4 regions of the Syntrophotalea carbinolica DSM 2380 genome follow, and region 4 is predicted to be linked to each of the others. Evidence: riboswitches for the same ligand, from Rfam matches in the RefSeq annotation. Region 4 holds a riboswitch; each other region holds the start of a gene.
The links. A riboswitch is a leader RNA that binds a small molecule or an ion and turns the genes downstream of it on or off. The one in region 4 is predicted to bind molybdenum cofactor.

Region 1 (4,195 bases), 1.3 Mb from region 4:
GCTATCATGATTTAACGATTCAAGACAATTGCGAGGAATAAACCATGTCCAACATCAACGATATCCTTCGACATCATAAGCGCGCCACCCTTGCCGGCCTGCTACTCGTGCTGGTCGCAGGGGTTGCGCTGCTGATGGCCGGCATTGTCGGCTTCCGGGAAAAAACCGCCCACCTTGAGGCGCTGCAGCAACTCAACGCGCATCTGGCGAGCATGCCCCCGGATGAAGACCACCAAGCCAGCCTGGACGAACTCAAGCAAGTCATCCTCCAGGGTAAAACCCTCGGGGTGGCCATGCCGGAAGCCGAATACGCTCGTCTATGGCAGCAATGGCAACTGGCCGTCCGGCACTTCAAACAGATCAATGCCATGCTCGGCAATCGATATCTGGCAGCGGAACAACGGCAACAACTGCAAACCTTCCACTCGCAGCTGCTCTCCCTGCGCGACCGATGCGCGGCAAATCTCGATAGCATGGGCATGCAACCTGGCCCGCAGGACTGGAAACTACTCAACCTCAAAGGCAATGTATCGGTCATGCTGGCATACAGTGTACTTAATTTCGAACAGGACGGCCGCAAAGCCGCCAAATTCCTATCCGACGCCATTGATGATTATAAAAGCTCCATCGACCTCGTCGACCGGACCAGCAGCTCAACACTGGATCGCTCACTACCGCGCTGGAATATGGAACTCATCGTAGGTCTCGGCGAATACCGGAAAATAGGCCTGAGCGAAATCCGCCAGGAAAACATGTCCGAGGTCCAGGAACAACTGGAAGCGTTCATTCCCGATGTCGCTGGTTTCGCGCCAGGCGTGCCCCTGGAAACCCGCGTCGAGAAATAGGCGGTAGGTCATGCGATTCACGTCTCCCGAGTTATTCTGGCTGATTTTCTTACTCATTCCCATGGCCTGGCGGATTCTGTCCACAGAACACTATCTCAACCGCCTGCGTCATCGGTTCAGAGCCACCGTCAACGGCAACCCCCGCTGGCGTCGCGCGGCTCGTTGCCTGCTGCCGCTGCTCGGCCTGGCCAGCCTGATTACCGCGCTGGCCGGCCCGGAGATCACCGTCATGCGCGCCGGTTCCATCAGTGAAAATCTGGTCCTGGCCGTCGGTATCGACGTCAGTAAATCGATGCTGGCCGAAGACGTGGTTCTGAAACAACCATCGGTGAATACGACCAGCCCGCTTTCCAACCGGCTGAACGCCGCTCGGCAATGCGTACTGGCTCTTTTGAAACGACTGGATGGAGAAAAAGTCGGGCTGTTCTTTTTCGCCCGCAACGGCATTGAAGTCGTATCGCCGACCCGCGACCTCGGTTTCGTGCGCTACATGGCGACCCATACCGCGCTTGGAGACCTGACGGAGTCCGGTAGCAATCTGCTGGCTGCGATCGACAGCGGCTTGATGATGGTCGACAGCCAGCCGGGCTTACCGGCAAAGGCGGTCATCCTCATCACCGATGGCGAGGACACCGAAAATACCCGTTCGGAAATCATGCAGGGCCTCTCGCAAGGTTCCGGGCACCAAACACCTGTTTATACTGTCGGGGTGGGAAGCCCCCGTGAGGTTTTCATCCCCATCCGGCGAAAAGGCTCCACCGAAATAGACGGTTTTTACCTGGATGCTCACGATATCCCCTTAAAGACCCGTCACGACCCGCAAACCCTTCAGGAAATCGCCGTAGCGACCGGAGGCAGCTATCTGAATCTGGGCGACCGGCAGCCGGAGCACATCGCAACAAGACTCCTGAAAAACATCACCTCCACAACAGCCTCCCCCGTCGATCTCCCCGCGCGCCCGACCTCCCTGGATCTCGCTCCGATATTTCTTCTGCTTAGCCTGATTTTTTATATCCCTTTTTTACTTTTATAAAATTTCCCAACAAAAAAAATCGAAAAAAAACTCTTCAAAGGAATATAAAACCCCGTTGTTTACTCATTTGAGAAATGGATTTTCCGAACCATTTCAGTATATTACGCCTACCCTGAAAGCCGAAACCCAAACTGAAAAGGTATACGCCATACCATATTGAACTTTCGTTCTATTTTGTGTTATAAATCAAGAAGCTGAAGATGATCTTTGAAATATCGCATCGAGAATTGACGCAATACTACCAATCTCCGAGCCTCGCTGCCTACTGGGAAGGTCCTTATGGCGACAGGCCGACGGGTTCCGCTGGAAACAGTGGCGCCTCCCTTTTTGGAAAGGAGATTTTACCCGGAACCATTCCAGATAGTAAAAGATTGGGAGGAAGCAAGAGAATGGATAAAATCTTTCGCGTTAACATGACGGACCTCACCTGCAAAGTTGAGGAAGTCCCCGCCGAATTCGCAACCTTGGGTGGTCGCGCCCTGACCTCTACCATCGTTGCGGCGGAAGTACCCCCCAGCTGTCATGCCCTCGGCCCCAACAACAAGCTGGTTTTCGCCCCCGGCCAGCTGTCCGGCACCCCGGCCGCTAACTCCGGCCGTATGTCCGCCGGCGCCAAGAGCCCCCTGACCGGTACCATCAAGGAGTCCAACTCCGGTGGCACCACCGCTCAGCAATTCGCCAAAATGGGCATCAAGGCCATGATCATCGAAGGCCTGCCCAAAGAAGACAAATGGTACCGCCTGCATGTCACCATGGACGGCGTAACCTTCGAGGACGCGTCCGAACTGGTTGGCAAGCAGAACTTCGACGTCATCGAAGCCATGAACGAGAAGTTCGACAAGAAGATCGGCGTCATGACCATCGGCATCCCCGGCGAAAACCGCCTGGCTTCCGCCAACATCTCGGTTAAAGACCCCGACCAGAAGATCCGTTCCCATGGTCGTGGCGGCCTCGGCGCCGTAATGGGCTCCAAAAAGATCAAGGCCATCACCGTTGATGCTACCGGGGCCGGCAAAGTAGCCATCGCCGATCCCGAGAAATTCCGTGCCGCTGCCAAAGTTTTCGCCAAGGGCATGCTCGACCACCCCGTTACCGGCGAAGGTCTGCCGACCTACGGCACCAACGTTCTGATCAACATCCTGAACGAAGCCGGCGGCCTGCCGACCAAAAACTTCAAGTACGGCACCTGCGAGCACCACGACAAAGTGTCCGGCGAAACCATGCACGACACCATCGCCGGCCGTCCCAACGGTCACACCAAGCATGGCTGCCATGCCGGTTGTATCATCCAGTGTTCCCAGGTTTATACCGATGACAAAGGTGAGTACATCACCTCCGGCTTCGAATACGAGACCGTATGGGGCCTCGGCATCAACTGCCTGATTGAAGACCTGGACGATTGCGCCCGCATTGACAACGCCATGGACAACATCGGCATCGACTCCATCGAAGGCGCCGTACTGCTCGCCGTTGCCATGGAAGCCGGCGTTCTGCCCTGGGGTGACGGTAAAGAAGCCCTGCGCATCATGAACGAGGAAATCGGCAAGTGTACCCCTCTCGGCCGCATCCTCGGCAACGGCACCGGCTCCGTCGGCAAGGCTTTCGGCCTGACCCGCGTACCGGTTGTCAAGAACCAGGGTATCCCGGCTTACGACCCCCGTTCGGTTAAGGGTATCGGTATCACCTACGCTACCACGACCCAGGGTGCCGACCACACTGCCGGTTACACCATCGCCACCAACATCCTCAAGGTCGGCGGCTTCGTCGATCCTCTGAGCAAGGAAGGCCAGGTTGAGCTTTCCCGCAACCTGCAGATCGCTACCACCGCTGTCGACAGCACCGGTATGTGTATCTTCGTAGCCTTCCCGGCCCTGGATATCCCTGAAGTACTGCCCGCCCTGGTGGACATGCTCGCCGCCCGCTTCGGTGTGGAAATGAGCGTTGACGACTTCGTCGCTCTGGGTACCAGGATTCTGAAAATGGAAAAAGAGTGGAACACCAAGGCCGGCTTCACCAACGAAGACGACCGTCTGCCCGAGTTCTTCGAGCTTGAGCCGATTCCGCCTCACAATGCGGTTTGGGACTTCACTCCCGAAGAAATCGACGAACTCTGGAACTTCTAAGAGTCGCGCTGATATGCAATACCAGTGGGCACCCCAATGGGGTGCCCATTCTTTTTTCGACCGCAATAAACTAAAACCGCATTTTCTTTACCGACAAACAGGTACCCCATGAAAATTACTGTTAAACTCTTTGCAGGTTTTCGCGACAACCGTTTCAAAGTGGCCGAACAGGACGTTCCCGAAGCCGCCACTGT
Region 2 (4,195 bases), 1.0 Mb from region 4:
GGCATGTCCCGCACCCAGGATGGCATTGGAAAAGGCGATCCCGGCGTTGAGACTGGCCATGGCCATATTGTTATTGGCCACGGCATCCTGTCGATCGAAAACCGATTGTTTAAGATTTGCAAAAATCAACCGGATGGCGTTCAGAGCATGAATGTCCGTCAGCGGCGTAGCCGCCAGCGAAACATACGACTCGATGGCATGGGACAGGGCGTCCATGCCCGTTGCGGCAGCAAGCCGGGCGGATTTGGTGTTGAGCAAATCCGGATCGATAATGGCGATATCCGGAATCAGTGACTTGGAGATAATCGACATCTTGAGACGTCGTTGATGATCGACGATGATGGCGAACTGGCTGACTTCGGATCCGGTACCGGCAGTACTGGGAACAATGACCATCGGCGGCAGTGGATGCCGGATTTTATTCACCCCCTCGTAATCCTGCAATTCGCCGCCGTTGGTCGCCAGGGTGGCGATGGCTTTGGCGGTATCGGCCGGACTGCCCCCTCCCACCGCAACCAGGGCATCGCATCCCGAACGCAGATAATGGGCAACGCCTTCGGTGACTTCCAAGTCCTTGGGGTTGGAGGTTATGGATGAAAAGATTTCATACTGCAACCCGGCATTGCGCAGATAATAAAGCGCTTTATCTACCCACCCGGCGTCGATAAGCCCCTGATCCGTGACGACGAAGACCTTGGAGGCACCGCTGCGTGCAGCACTTTCGCCGATCTGGCTGAGCGCGCCCTGCCCGAAAATAATTTCCGGTGTAACAAACTTGCGAATGCTCACGGAATCTCCCTTTGACAAAGGGCTCATCTCTTTTCCGCTCAACGGCAACATACCTTGGCTGTGCCGATTTCACTCCAACGCCAGTGCCGTTCCGTCGGTTGCAAACTGCCCGCATGGCAGCATTCACCGTTGTCAACCGACAGGGAAACATAACGTTTACAGTATAGTAATTCGGCAGTTAGAGTCAAAAGAAACTTTTCCGCGGCTTTCCCGGGGACGATTCCGCGCCCCGGAAACTATCTTGTTTTCATCCGAAAACGATCCTTTTCCCTTACAAAAACCGCACAGTGTGCACCACGGGTTTCCGCATGCACACTAGCTGGTGGCAACGGCATCACATCTCCGACATGCCAACCTGCGAACTCAGCAGATGAACTTTGACTTTTTCACCGACCTTGAATACATCCTTGTCTTCCGGCAGCAGGGCCAGAGCATCGGCGCGCACCATGGTCTTTAAGATGCCGGTATTCTGGTCACCGGAGCAACTGGCGAAATAGCATCCGTCCTGAAGACGGATATTGACTCTCTGAAAATTGAGAACCCCGAGGCGTTTTTTGGTCAGATCGCTCTCCAGAACCGCTTCGATTTCCTGCTTGATCACCTTGGTATGCCCCATCATTTTCAGCAACGCCGGCTTCACCAGCTCCTCGAAGGTAACCATGGTCGAGACGGGATTGCCGGGCAGCGAAAAGACGGGAGTTCCTTCCCTCATGGCAAAGGTCGTCGGCCGCCCCGGCTTGATATCGACTTTCCAGAAAACAGGTTTGACCCCAAGCTCCTCCAACACCGAACGAACAAAATCCCGGTCGCCGGTGGATACGCCGGCGGAGGTTATCAACGCATCGGCTTTGAGTCCTTCGCTGATTTTTTCTATATGGCTGGCCCGATTGTCAAGTGCAATGCCAAGGACGACCGGTTCGGCGCCGATTTCTTTCAGGGATGCGACCAGAGCCAGCGAGTTGCTGTTGATGATGCGATCTTCGCTGAGGGTCTCGCCCAGCTCTACAAGTTCGTCCCCCGTAGATAGAATAGCGACACGAGGTTTACGGTAAACCGGCACAAACACCTTGCCGTACGATGCCAACATGCCGATTTCCGCAGGTCGAAGCAGCGTCCCTCGCGGCACCACACATTCGCCCTGCTTCACGTCTTCGCCTTTGACACGAACATGGGCATGGGCTTTGACCGTCTTTTGAACATGTACAAGATGCCCCTCCTCGGCCGTTTCCTCGACAGGCACGATGGCATCGGCCCCTGCCGGCAGAGGAGCCCCGGTCATGATTTTGATGGCAGTACCCGGTTCGACCGTCTTGTCGGAACCGCCACCCGCGGGAATAAAATCGATAACTTCGAGGCGTGTCGGCTTTTGGCAATCCTGGCTGCGGACAGCATAACCGTCCATAGCGGAATTGGTCCAACGCGGCATATCCCAGGTCGCGGTTACATCTTCGGCCAGAATGCGGCCGACGGCATCGCTAATAAGAACGCGTTCCTGACCCAGTAGAGGAACATTTGCAAGTATCAGATTTCGGGCTTCCAAAAAGCTCGGCATGGCTGTATCGGCCTCCTTCAGACGTGGCTGGTTCCTCCAGGATATTCCATAACCCACAAAAAAAACTAAGCGGAAAATTCGAAAACGGCGAGCCCCGGGCTGACAACAGGTATCCAAGCCACCGGCACGGCACCGTTAAATATTTTTCAAGACAAGGACTTTTCCTTTTAGTCCTACCCCCGGATCGAACATTGCGCAATCGATAAAACAGCGTATTGCTCAATTTTTTTTGACCTGACCCTGCAAGTCAAAAAATCTCTGCTACAATAACACCCGACGCAAAAAGGTTCCCCCCTTTCATCGGAAAGAACCTTTTTGGATACATTACCTCAAACAGCCCAAGGCAATGGTCTCCTTTCCGAAAACAGGGAGGCTCCGCTGTTTCCGGCGAAACCCATCGGCCCGACGCCCCTGAGAGATAAAATCTCTTTTAGGGCATCAGGCTCGGAGGCGCATTCTTGATTGCACTTTGTTGTGGATTCAATATGTTACCTGCAAACGACGGAGCCGTAGCTACCACCGGGCCGCAACAAGCCCGGCAGGCGAAAACCATGCCCCCTCATTCGCGTAGGCCATCCAAGTTATAATAATGTCCGGAAATTTTCAACCACAAAGACCAACTCGAAACGGGCTGTATCAAACCAAGTATCGAATCGAAGCTGAAGCCGTTACGTATCGACACAACCAGGGCGTTACAAAAAGGAACACTCAGTACCTGATTTGACACACCGCATCACTTCTGGAACACATTTACGGGGCAATCATCCACCGACACCAACTCCGCCCCGACCCGTTGAAAGCAAAAACTCTAACCGTGTTTTGTTTTGATGGATTTCGGTTTTCGCCTAAGGGACCGGGACTTGGCCGGGAATCGAAGTCTCAACGGAAATAAAAAGCACGCTGTTCTGTTTTTGAAAGACAAACCGTAAACACTACTGGCATTCAAATTGCTAATGCCTATAACTCCCAGCCCGAATGCATAAACCATCGTTTTGGCATTTGGTAAACACTAAATTCAAAGATAGATTGGAACCCATATGTACCATGGGAAGGAGGTGACCCACCGAAACAACTTTGTACATTATTGATTCAGACAATCTTTTACAGTTTGTCGGTGTCAGGTAAGTAAGATTTTCAAGCGGATGTTTTTATTTGTGGTGAAAGCCATTTCGTTGCTTTCACAAAAAACTCATCTTATGAGGAGGATTCATCATGCCCGTTGTAAATCTCGCAGAAACTACTTTCGGCTTCTTCATCCCCAGCGTTACCCTGATGGGCCCCGGTTGTGCCAAAGAAGTTGGCCCCAAGGCCAAAGAACTTGGCGCAAAAAAAGCTCTTCTCGTCACCGATGCTGGTCTGATGAAGATGGGTGTTGCCGACACCATCGCCGGTTACGTTAAGGACGCAGGCGTTGATGTCGTCATCTATCCCGGTGCCGAGCCCAACCCCACCGACAAAAACGTCCACGACGGCGTTAAAGTTTTCCAGGACAACGGCTGCGACTTCATCGTCTCCCTGGGCGGCGGCTCCTCCCATGACTGCGCCAAAGGTATCGGCCTGGTTACCGCCGGTGGCGGCCACATCCGCGACTACGAGGGCGTGAACAAATCCACCGTTCCCATGACCCCCCTCGTCGCCATCAACACCACCGCGGGTACCGCTTCCGAAATGACCCGCTTTTGCATCATCACCAACACCGACACCCATGTCAAAATGGCTATCGTTGACTGGCGCGTCACCCCGTTGATCGCCGTTGACGACCCCGTTCTGATGCTGGGCAAGCCCCCCGCACTGACCGCAGCCACCGGCATGGATGCCCTGACTCACGCCGTGGAAGCCTATGTTTCCACCATC
Region 3 (4,195 bases), 1.5 Mb from region 4:
CGGACCGCTTTCAGGAACTGGAGCGTGAACAACTGCAGTGCATATTCTCCGCGACCACCAATCTGGTCATGGTGTCGGATTCCCGCGGCATGGTGACGCATCTCAACCCGGCCGCCGAGCAGTTTTTCAGCGAGTGTGCCTGGCGCAGTGTCCCGTTTTGGCAATTGCTGGCCCTGTCCGGCAGCGGACTGGATGAGGTCCTTGCCGCTTATACGCCCGATTCCCACCATGAAATCTATCTGTCCTGGGCCGGGCAATGGTTTAATCTTCGCTTGGTGCCCTTTGCCCCCCATGCCGATGTGCCGTCCGGATATATCCTGATTCTCAACGATATAACCTGGCTGGTGGATAGTCGCCAGCATCTTGAAAGATTGGTCGCCGAACGTACCCGAGCTCTGACGAACTCGGAAAAGATGCTGCGGCTCATATTTCAGTCGGTCGGTAACGGTATTTTGCTGCTAAGCGATGACTATCGTATTGTAAAGGCCAATCAGCGAGCCGGGCAGATTCATGGCTGCAGTGCGGATGAACTGATCGGCAAGGATTTGCGCGATCTGACCGATAATCATGGCCGCTGGACACTTACCTCCTGCGTCGCGGCTCTAGGTGGCGAAACCAGCATGAGCGCGGAAATCCAGGTGCGACGGACCGACGGCAGCATGCTGCCGACCAGTTTCATGGTGACCTCTGTCGCCATTGACGGCCGTCACTTCTGGTCCATCATTGTGCGGGATATTTCCCGGCAAAAGGCCCTGGAAGAACGCCTGCGTATGGAAAAACAGCAGGTGGAAGAGATGAATGTGACCTTGCGCAACGTTATGAAAAGCGTCGACGGTGACCGCAAGGAGTTCGAAAATACCCTCGCGCGCAGGATTCGTTCCCATCTGCTGCCGGCCATCGATCGCATTGAAGGCGAATCTTCCGAGAATATCCGCGCCAGCTATCTGGATCTCGTGCGGGAACAGCTTATCGGCCTGACCAGCGGTTCGGCGTCGGAAATCGATGCCAATCTGCTGAAATTGAGTAAGACGGAAATGCGCATCTGCCAGTTTATTCAGGCCGGGTGTTCCACCAAGGATATCTGCGAAGCCATGAACCTGGCTTTCGAAACCGTACAGACCCACCGCAAAAATATCCGCCGTAAATTGGGCTTGCGGGGCAAAAATGTCAATCTGCATTCCTACCTGATCGGGCGTCGTTCTCTCACCGTGGATCAAGACGCCTGACCATCCTGCACAATCCTCGCCCGTTCCTCAATGGTTTGCCATGTACAGGTTTGATAGCGAACATCTTCGCGATGATGTATACAGCATCGAACACTGTTTTAGGCAGTAAAATGTTCGATCGGGTATGCGATAATACCCTTAAATACCCCGAATCATGACCTGTCTGCCGAATTCGGCTTGTGCTATAACCCAATCAAGCGGTTCTTTCGCGCCCGCAACGGTTTTTAGCTGACCCGTGCAGCTATGGCCGCTTCAATGCGCGGCAGTCTCCGAGCCAGGTCCGCCTAAGGGGATGGTCTTCAGGGCGTCTGGCCAAAGGGTTTCGCTGGAAACGGCGATGCCTCCCGCGTTTGGAAAGGAGATAATCCCGGAGTTCCGTTCCATTAATTTCGCATTGGGAGGAAAACAAGCTATGCACATTGTACGTGTCAACATGTCTGATCTGACCGTCAAGACCGAAGAGGTACCCGCCGAATGGAAAACCCTCGGTGGCCGTGCCCTGACCACCACGATTGTGGCGGCCGAGGTAAACCCCACCTGTCACCCGCTCGGTCCCAATAATAAACTCATTTTTGCCCCCGGAATGCTGTCGGGCACCCCGGCCGCAAACTCCGGTCGCATGTCCTGCGGCGGTAAAAGCCCTCTGACCTACGGCATCAAAGAGTCCAATGCCGGTGGGACGACCGCCCAGCAGTTCGCCAAGCTCGGCATTCAGGCCATGATCATCGAAGGGATTCCCGCCGAGGATAAGTGGTACCGTTTGCATGTGGACAAGGACGGCGTGACCATCAATGAAGAGTCGGAAGTCGTCGGCATGCAGAACTTTGCCGTCATCGGCGAGATGGAAAAACGTTTCGGCCCCAAAGTCGGCGTCATGACCATCGGCATCCCCGGCGAAAAACGCATGGCCATGGCCAACATTTCCGTCAAGGACCCGGATCACAAGATCCGTTCCCACGGCCGCGGCGGCATGGGCGCGGTCATGGGCTCCAAAAAGATCAAATGCATCACGGTTGACGGCACCGGCGCCGGCAAAGTGGCGATAGCCGACCCCGACAAGTTCAAGAAGGCCGCCCGGGTGTTTGCCAAAGCGCTGTTGGATCACCCCGTTTCGGGGCAGGGCCTGCCCACCTACGGTACCAACATCCTGGTCAATATCCTGCACGAAGCCGGTGGTCTGCCGACCAAGAACTTCCGTTATGGTCAGTGGGAACACCACGACAAGATCTCCGGTGAAACCATGCACGACACCATCGTGGAGCGCAACGGCCATCCCAAGCACGGTTGCCATGCCGGCTGCCTGATTCAGTGCTCCCAGGTCTACAACGACAAAGATGGCAACTATCTGACCTCCGGCTTCGAATATGAAACCATCTGGGGACTGGGTGCCGACTGTCTCATCGAAGACCTGGACGATATCGCGACCTGCGACAATATCATGGATGATATCGGCGTCGATTCCATCGAAGGCGTGGTCTGCATGGGCGTGGTGATGGAAGCCGGCATCATTCCCTGGGGCGACGGCAAGGGCGCCATCCGACTGCTGCGCGAAGAAGTCGGTAAAGGCACCGCTCTGGGCCATATCATCGGCAACGGTACGGGATCGGTCGGCAATGCTTACGGCCTGACCCGGGTGCCGGTGGTCAAAAACCAGGGTATCCCCGCTTATGACCCCCGCTCGGTTAAAGGGATCGGCATTACCTATGCGACCTCGACGATGGGCGCGGACCATACCTCCGGTTATTCAATCGCTACCAATATCCTCAAGTGCGGCGGGTTCGTCGATCCTTTGAGCAAAGAAGGTCAGGTCGAATTGTCGCGTAACCTGCAGATCGGCACGGCTTATATCGACAGCACCGGCATGTGCGTATTCGTAGCGTTCCCCATGCTCGACATTCCCGAATGTGCCGAGGCTCTCAACGATATGGTCTCTGCCCGTTACGGTATCGAGCTTGACAACGATGGCGTGGCTGAACTCGGTAAGAAGATTCTCAAACTTGAGCATGAGTTCAACCTGGCCGCCGGCATGAGCAATGCGGATGACCGGTTGCCTGAATTCTTCTCTCTTGAGGAGGTTCCGCCGCATAATGCCATCTGGGATTTCAGCGACGAGGAAATCGACGAATTCTGGAATTTTTAATTAGGCGAAAGGGGGCTCTTTCGCCGGGCCGGGGCAAGGGCACCCTTCCGGGTGGGTGTTCTTGCCCTGACTGCTTTAATGCCTCCTGTTCATGGTTGAGATTTATTGCCGTTCGGACCTTTCGGTCCGAGCGGCTTTTTTTTTTCGGTGTGCGATGTCTCTGCATCGTAAAAGTATCCTTGTGCAAAAAAGACTTGACCCTCATTTAAACGTTTGTTTAATTTGATCTGAGTGATGAGGAGATCGTATTAACGCGGAGTGTTGCCCTATGGATCATGCCGATACTAAAAAGAAAATTCTGGACTGCGCCGAAGCGCTTTTTGCGCCACACGGTTTTCGCGGCACCTCGTTGCGCCGCATAACCTCTGCTGCCGGGGTGAATCTGGCAGCGGTGCATTACCATTTCGGATCCAAAGATGGTCTCATCGAGGCGGTGTTCAAACGTCGCATGGAGCCCCTGAATGCCGAACGCATAAAGGCTCTGCACGAATTGCGCAACCGTGCCGGTTACGGTGTGGAACAGGTGGTGCGCGCTTTCGTGGAGCCGACCGTGCGGTTTTCAGAACAGGATCAGGGCAGTCGCAATTTCGTGGCTCTGATTGGCAGGGCCCTGATCGAGCCGGATGAGGGCCTGAGGCAGATGTTTTACCGTCTGGTAGCTCCGTTGTTTCGGTTGTTGCTCGATATGCTGTGCGAAGCGCTGCCGCGTTTGGAGCGTGATCAGCTGTTCTGGCGATTGAATTTTGCTCTCGGATCCCTGGCGCGCTATCTGTGTCTGGCCGGACAGTTACCCGCGGTGGCCGAGGCCATGGAACTTGAAAACCCTGCA
Region 4 (4,195 bases):
CCCTTATCAGGGCAGAACAAACCGGCCCTTTACTTCTCAGCCAGGATTCTCCCGGCAGTTAAATCTACCGCTGGTTTTCCGTGGTGCGCTCTCCCTTGCGGTATTCATATTTATCCAGGCTAAGCCGTTTGAGGGTTTCCGGTGTAGGTATGCCCCACTCGTCCCAGCCGCGGGCGCGATAGTAATCGCGCAACATATAGCCCAGATCGGGCACGTAATCCCCGGAGCCGCCCTGACGGGGGCTGGCAAGTATACGAGGCGGCAGGGTATCGTCCTTACGGCTGACGCCTTCACGGGTATTGAACAGACGCTTGAGGTTGAAGATCCGCTCACCGCATTCCAGCCACTGTTCGTTGGTGAAGTCCCAGCCGACGATATGATTGAGGAATTGGGTCATGGGGCCAACGGTCATACCGCCGAAGATGGAGAATTTGCAGAGCTTCAGCGAATCCATCATGCTCATGAAATGCTGCTGATCGGCAACGAACTTGCCTTTGCCTTCGTTGGTGTAAGGAGGCAAAGGCGCATCGTAGCCCAGATCCGCGATATTGAAGCAGCCTTCGCCCTCGAAGTCCTGGTTGTAGGCCTGCATATGACAGGCACCGCGGTTGGAGGTGGCGTAGGCAACGCCGAGGCCGCCGCGACCGCGCGGATCATGGGCGGGGAACATCATCCCCTTGGTATGAATGGCAAACTCTTCGCTGGCAGGGCCGACGCGTTTAACGGCTTCAAAAATGCCCTGGGAACAAGGGTCACCGATACCTTTGCGCAAACAGACCTTCTCGAGCATCTCGCACATGGCCAGGCCGTTACCCCAGGTCATCTCCAGACCGTCGGTATCGCCCTCGTCGATCATGCCATGTTCCCAGGCCTCCATAAGGAAAGAGATAATCCCGGCGGCTTCGATGGTATCGACACCGTAATCGTTACAAATTTCATTACCCTTACAGATGGCTTCCACATCGTCAACCAGACAGTTGGAGCCGAGCAGGCCGAGGGTTTCGTACTCGGGACCGCCCCCCTCTTTCATCTTGAAAGCACCCGCGGGAATCTCTACGGTACGACCGCAACCGATCAGGCAACCGCCGCAGTGGTAGCGCTTCTTGAGAACTGTCTTGGCCAGCTCCTGGCCTGAAACTTTGGCAGCCTTGTCCCAGGTTCCCCATAGCCAGTTCTTGATCGGCAGGTCACCGCAGTCGTTGAAAATTTCAACGGCGCAGGAGGTGCCGTAAGTGCCGAGCGGTCCGTCGTAGACTTCTTTGGTTTTGGCGCGAATTTCCTTGACCAGCTCTTCATAGGGCTCGGGTCTGGCGATAGCGACCTTTTTTGACCCTTTACAGGCGATGGCCTTAAGGTTCTTGGAACCCATGACGGCGCCGCCGCCGCCACGACCGGCAGCGCGACCTTCCCGGCCATCGGTCATAATAGCGGCAAACTTGACCAATTTTTCTCCGGCTTGGCCGATGGAAATAGCCTGGGAACCTCTGCCCAGTTCTTCCTTGAGAATCTTATCGGTATCAAAAGTGCCCTTGCCCCACAGCTTATCGGCCTTTTTGATCTGAATATCGTCGTCCACGATGGTGACATATACAGGCTGCTTTGCCTTGCCCTTGACCATCAAGCCGTCGAGGCCGCAGGACTTGAGGGTCGCGCCCCACTTGCCGCCGCAGTCGGATTCGAGATAAATCCCGGTCAGAGGACCTTTAGTGATCAGCTCCCAACGACCCGACTGAGCCACCTTGGTACCGACATAAGGACCGGTCATGCAGATCAGGACGTTTTCCGGCCCCAACGGGTCGATACCGGGCGCGGTGTTTTCATACAGCAACTTAGCACCCAGACCGCTGCCGCCAATATATTTTTTCAGGTCATCTTCACTGGGCTCGATGTATTCCACTGTTTCGTTGGTCAAATCAATGACCGCGATCTTTTGCCAATAACCACCTAACATGTGCTGTTCTCCCTTCCTCAGACGAGGTTGCTCAAAATGCAAATATCTCCTTTCCGAAAGGGAGGCTCCGCCGTTTCCAGCGAAACCCTGCCGGCCCGTCAGCCATGAGGTCCATCCTTTTAGGCTTAAGACTCGGAGACGTGTTCTGTACCCTCCGCAGAGGAGAGTCCATTTGTACGTTCAGGGGCATAACAGGGATCCAGGGGAATACATTTGGATTAATATAATAGATGCTACATTTTTTCAAGTGAAATTTTATATTATTTGGCTATTTATTTTTTATTTAAAAAACTCGCCCACGAACAGCGATCAGATTTCTGCCTTGCCGAGCAGCAAAATGCTCAAAATGACAAACAGATCGACTTGTCACCGGATAGCGAACGAGACTATCTCGAAGCGACTGACTTGAGACAACACTGCTGCTACTGCAGACACTGCAACAATCCCATGGCCCACTGACAGGCGCCACACGGTTCATTGCCGGAATAGCAATTTTCCTGAAAGTCTTCCTCCTGCACCAGATTGCAGGGTGCTCCCCAGCAGTTGCTGCAGTAGGGATAGTCAAACTCTAAAACATTACGGCGAAAAACCTGAAACTCGGTATCGTTCCAGATCTCCAATAGCGGCCGTTCGTTGAGATTACCGAACTCCTTAACCTTGACCAGCCGGTCCCAGTCGCCGACATAGCATCGATACTGGTGCCAAAGGTAATAACAGGGATGCACCCCACCGTACCAGGAGATGAAAGCCGAGCCACCAGTGACGAAATCACACCTGCGATCCGCCAAGGGGGTGATAGCCGGCAGTTTGAGTTCGATACCCATTTCATCGGCCACCCTCTGCGCCTCTGCGTAAACTTCTTCCACTTCGTCTTGCAGTGTCATATCCCGGGTGAGTATTTGCCTGACGTCCACGAAAGTCTCCCGCCGACGCGCCTCGAGCCGCATCTTGTCGATCAGCTGATTGACCTGGTCAATGCGTGGATCGCCCTCCAGGCCTCCCGATCCTTGCCGTCTCCAAGGAATTTTGGAGGTATTATGGAATCTATAAGACGCCACTTCCAGCCCCCCCTGTGTTTTCCGCTTCCAAGGGGTTTGATCGTAAAGATGGATATCCAGGCCCAACTCCGCCAAGCGCTGCTTCCACTCGTTAAAAATAGCCACTGCTGCCTCGCTGGAGCTGTGGTAGGTGGCCTGTTGCACCGAAGCCGGGGTGTAGGGCAAGGTCTGTGAAACGATGCAGAAATCGGCGCCGCGCTGCGCCACCCAGCGCACCACATCAGGCAGCTGGCGAAAGTTTTCACGCATGGTGACGAACTCGGCCCCAACCTTCAGCCGGCTGCCCGGTTGGGTTCGGCGGGCTTCGGACAATACCGCAAAGGCTCGCGCCATATCGCTGAGATTCTCGCCTTCCCGAACCTTGCTGAAAGTTTCCGGCTTCACTCCGTCCACCGACAGGCAGATGCGGTCGAGCCCTGCGGCCACCAGCTTGCGGGCAATGGACTTGTCGAGCAGCAGGCCGTTGGACTGAAATCCGATCCAGGCGTCATCAGGCATTGCCTGGCGGGCTCTAGCAACCCAATCAAGCAGATGCGGGTGCATAAGCGGTTCGCCGATGCCGTTGAGGACCAGGGATTCGAGCCGAGGGAAAGCGGGTTCGAGGGCGTCGAATAACTCCGGGCGGAGGTCTCCGTCGGTCACCTGGCTGTCCTGCGACTGCTTGACACACATGGGGCAGCGCAGATTGCAGTGGGTAGTGGTCTCGACGAACAACTTGCTCGGATAATCCCGCAAAGCCGGCTCAGTCTCTGTTCCTTCTGTGCTCACGGCGTTAAACATATGCGTATTTCCCATTTGGAAAATTGCCAAAGACACATAAAAAGAAGAATCGTCCTGAATAAATATGTATACCAGGCCGAAACATTTTACAAGTTATTTTTAAAATATTTGGCTATTTTTACAACCGGCCGTTTTCACTGAATTCAGTTATCAAGGATCTTGGCGAGGGCATTATCTCGCAGGGAACGATTTATTGCCGGATACGATATACTGCTTTTATACTTCCACCATAACAGGAGGTTTTCATGCCCAATCAGGTCAAAACGGTTTCGCAAACGAGGGTCGTACTGGCACAGGTCGCCATGCCCGGAGACGCGAATCCGGCCGGCAACGTCCACGGTGGCACGATCATGAAACTCATCGACAATGCCGCCGGCGTCGTCGCCATGCGCCATACCCGCCGCAA

Region 1: another riboswitch for molybdenum cofactor. It lies ahead of PCAR_RS02970 (aldehyde ferredoxin oxidoreductase family protein); the one in region 4 lies ahead of PCAR_RS13710 (aldehyde ferredoxin oxidoreductase family protein).
Region 2: another riboswitch for molybdenum cofactor. It lies ahead of glp (molybdopterin molybdotransferase MoeA); the one in region 4 lies ahead of PCAR_RS13710 (aldehyde ferredoxin oxidoreductase family protein).
Region 3: another riboswitch for molybdenum cofactor. It lies ahead of PCAR_RS04080 (aldehyde ferredoxin oxidoreductase family protein); the one in region 4 lies ahead of PCAR_RS13710 (aldehyde ferredoxin oxidoreductase family protein).

The regions. Positions count from the first base shown of each region.
Region 1 covers NC_007498.2:554,873-559,067, reverse strand. The annotation lists gene PCAR_RS02980 (hypothetical protein) at 45-845, shown strand; gene PCAR_RS02975 (VWA domain-containing protein) at 856-1,878, shown strand; molybdenum cofactor riboswitch at 2,113-2,232, shown strand; gene PCAR_RS02970 (aldehyde ferredoxin oxidoreductase family protein) at 2,268-4,001, shown strand; gene PCAR_RS02965 (MoaD/ThiS family protein) at 4,110-4,195, shown strand, end outside.
Region 2 covers NC_007498.2:317,819-322,013, reverse strand. The annotation lists gene PCAR_RS01920 (iron-containing alcohol dehydrogenase) at 1-789, opposite strand, end outside; gene glp (molybdopterin molybdotransferase MoeA) at 1,124-2,341, opposite strand; molybdenum cofactor riboswitch at 2,677-2,803, opposite strand; gene mdh (iron-dependent methanol dehydrogenase) at 3,554-4,195, shown strand, end outside.
Region 3 covers NC_007498.2:803,143-807,337, forward strand. The annotation lists gene PCAR_RS17665 (PAS domain S-box protein) at 1-1,226, shown strand, start outside; molybdenum cofactor riboswitch at 1,482-1,603, shown strand; gene PCAR_RS04080 (aldehyde ferredoxin oxidoreductase family protein) at 1,639-3,366, shown strand; gene PCAR_RS04085 (TetR/AcrR family transcriptional regulator) at 3,635-4,195, shown strand, end outside.
Region 4 covers NC_007498.2:2,956,697-2,960,891, forward strand. The annotation lists gene PCAR_RS13710 (aldehyde ferredoxin oxidoreductase family protein) at 65-1,951, opposite strand; molybdenum cofactor riboswitch at 1,982-2,101, opposite strand; gene PCAR_RS13720 (radical SAM/SPASM family putative metalloenzyme maturase) at 2,374-3,789, opposite strand; gene PCAR_RS13725 (acyl-CoA thioesterase) at 4,035-4,195, shown strand, end outside.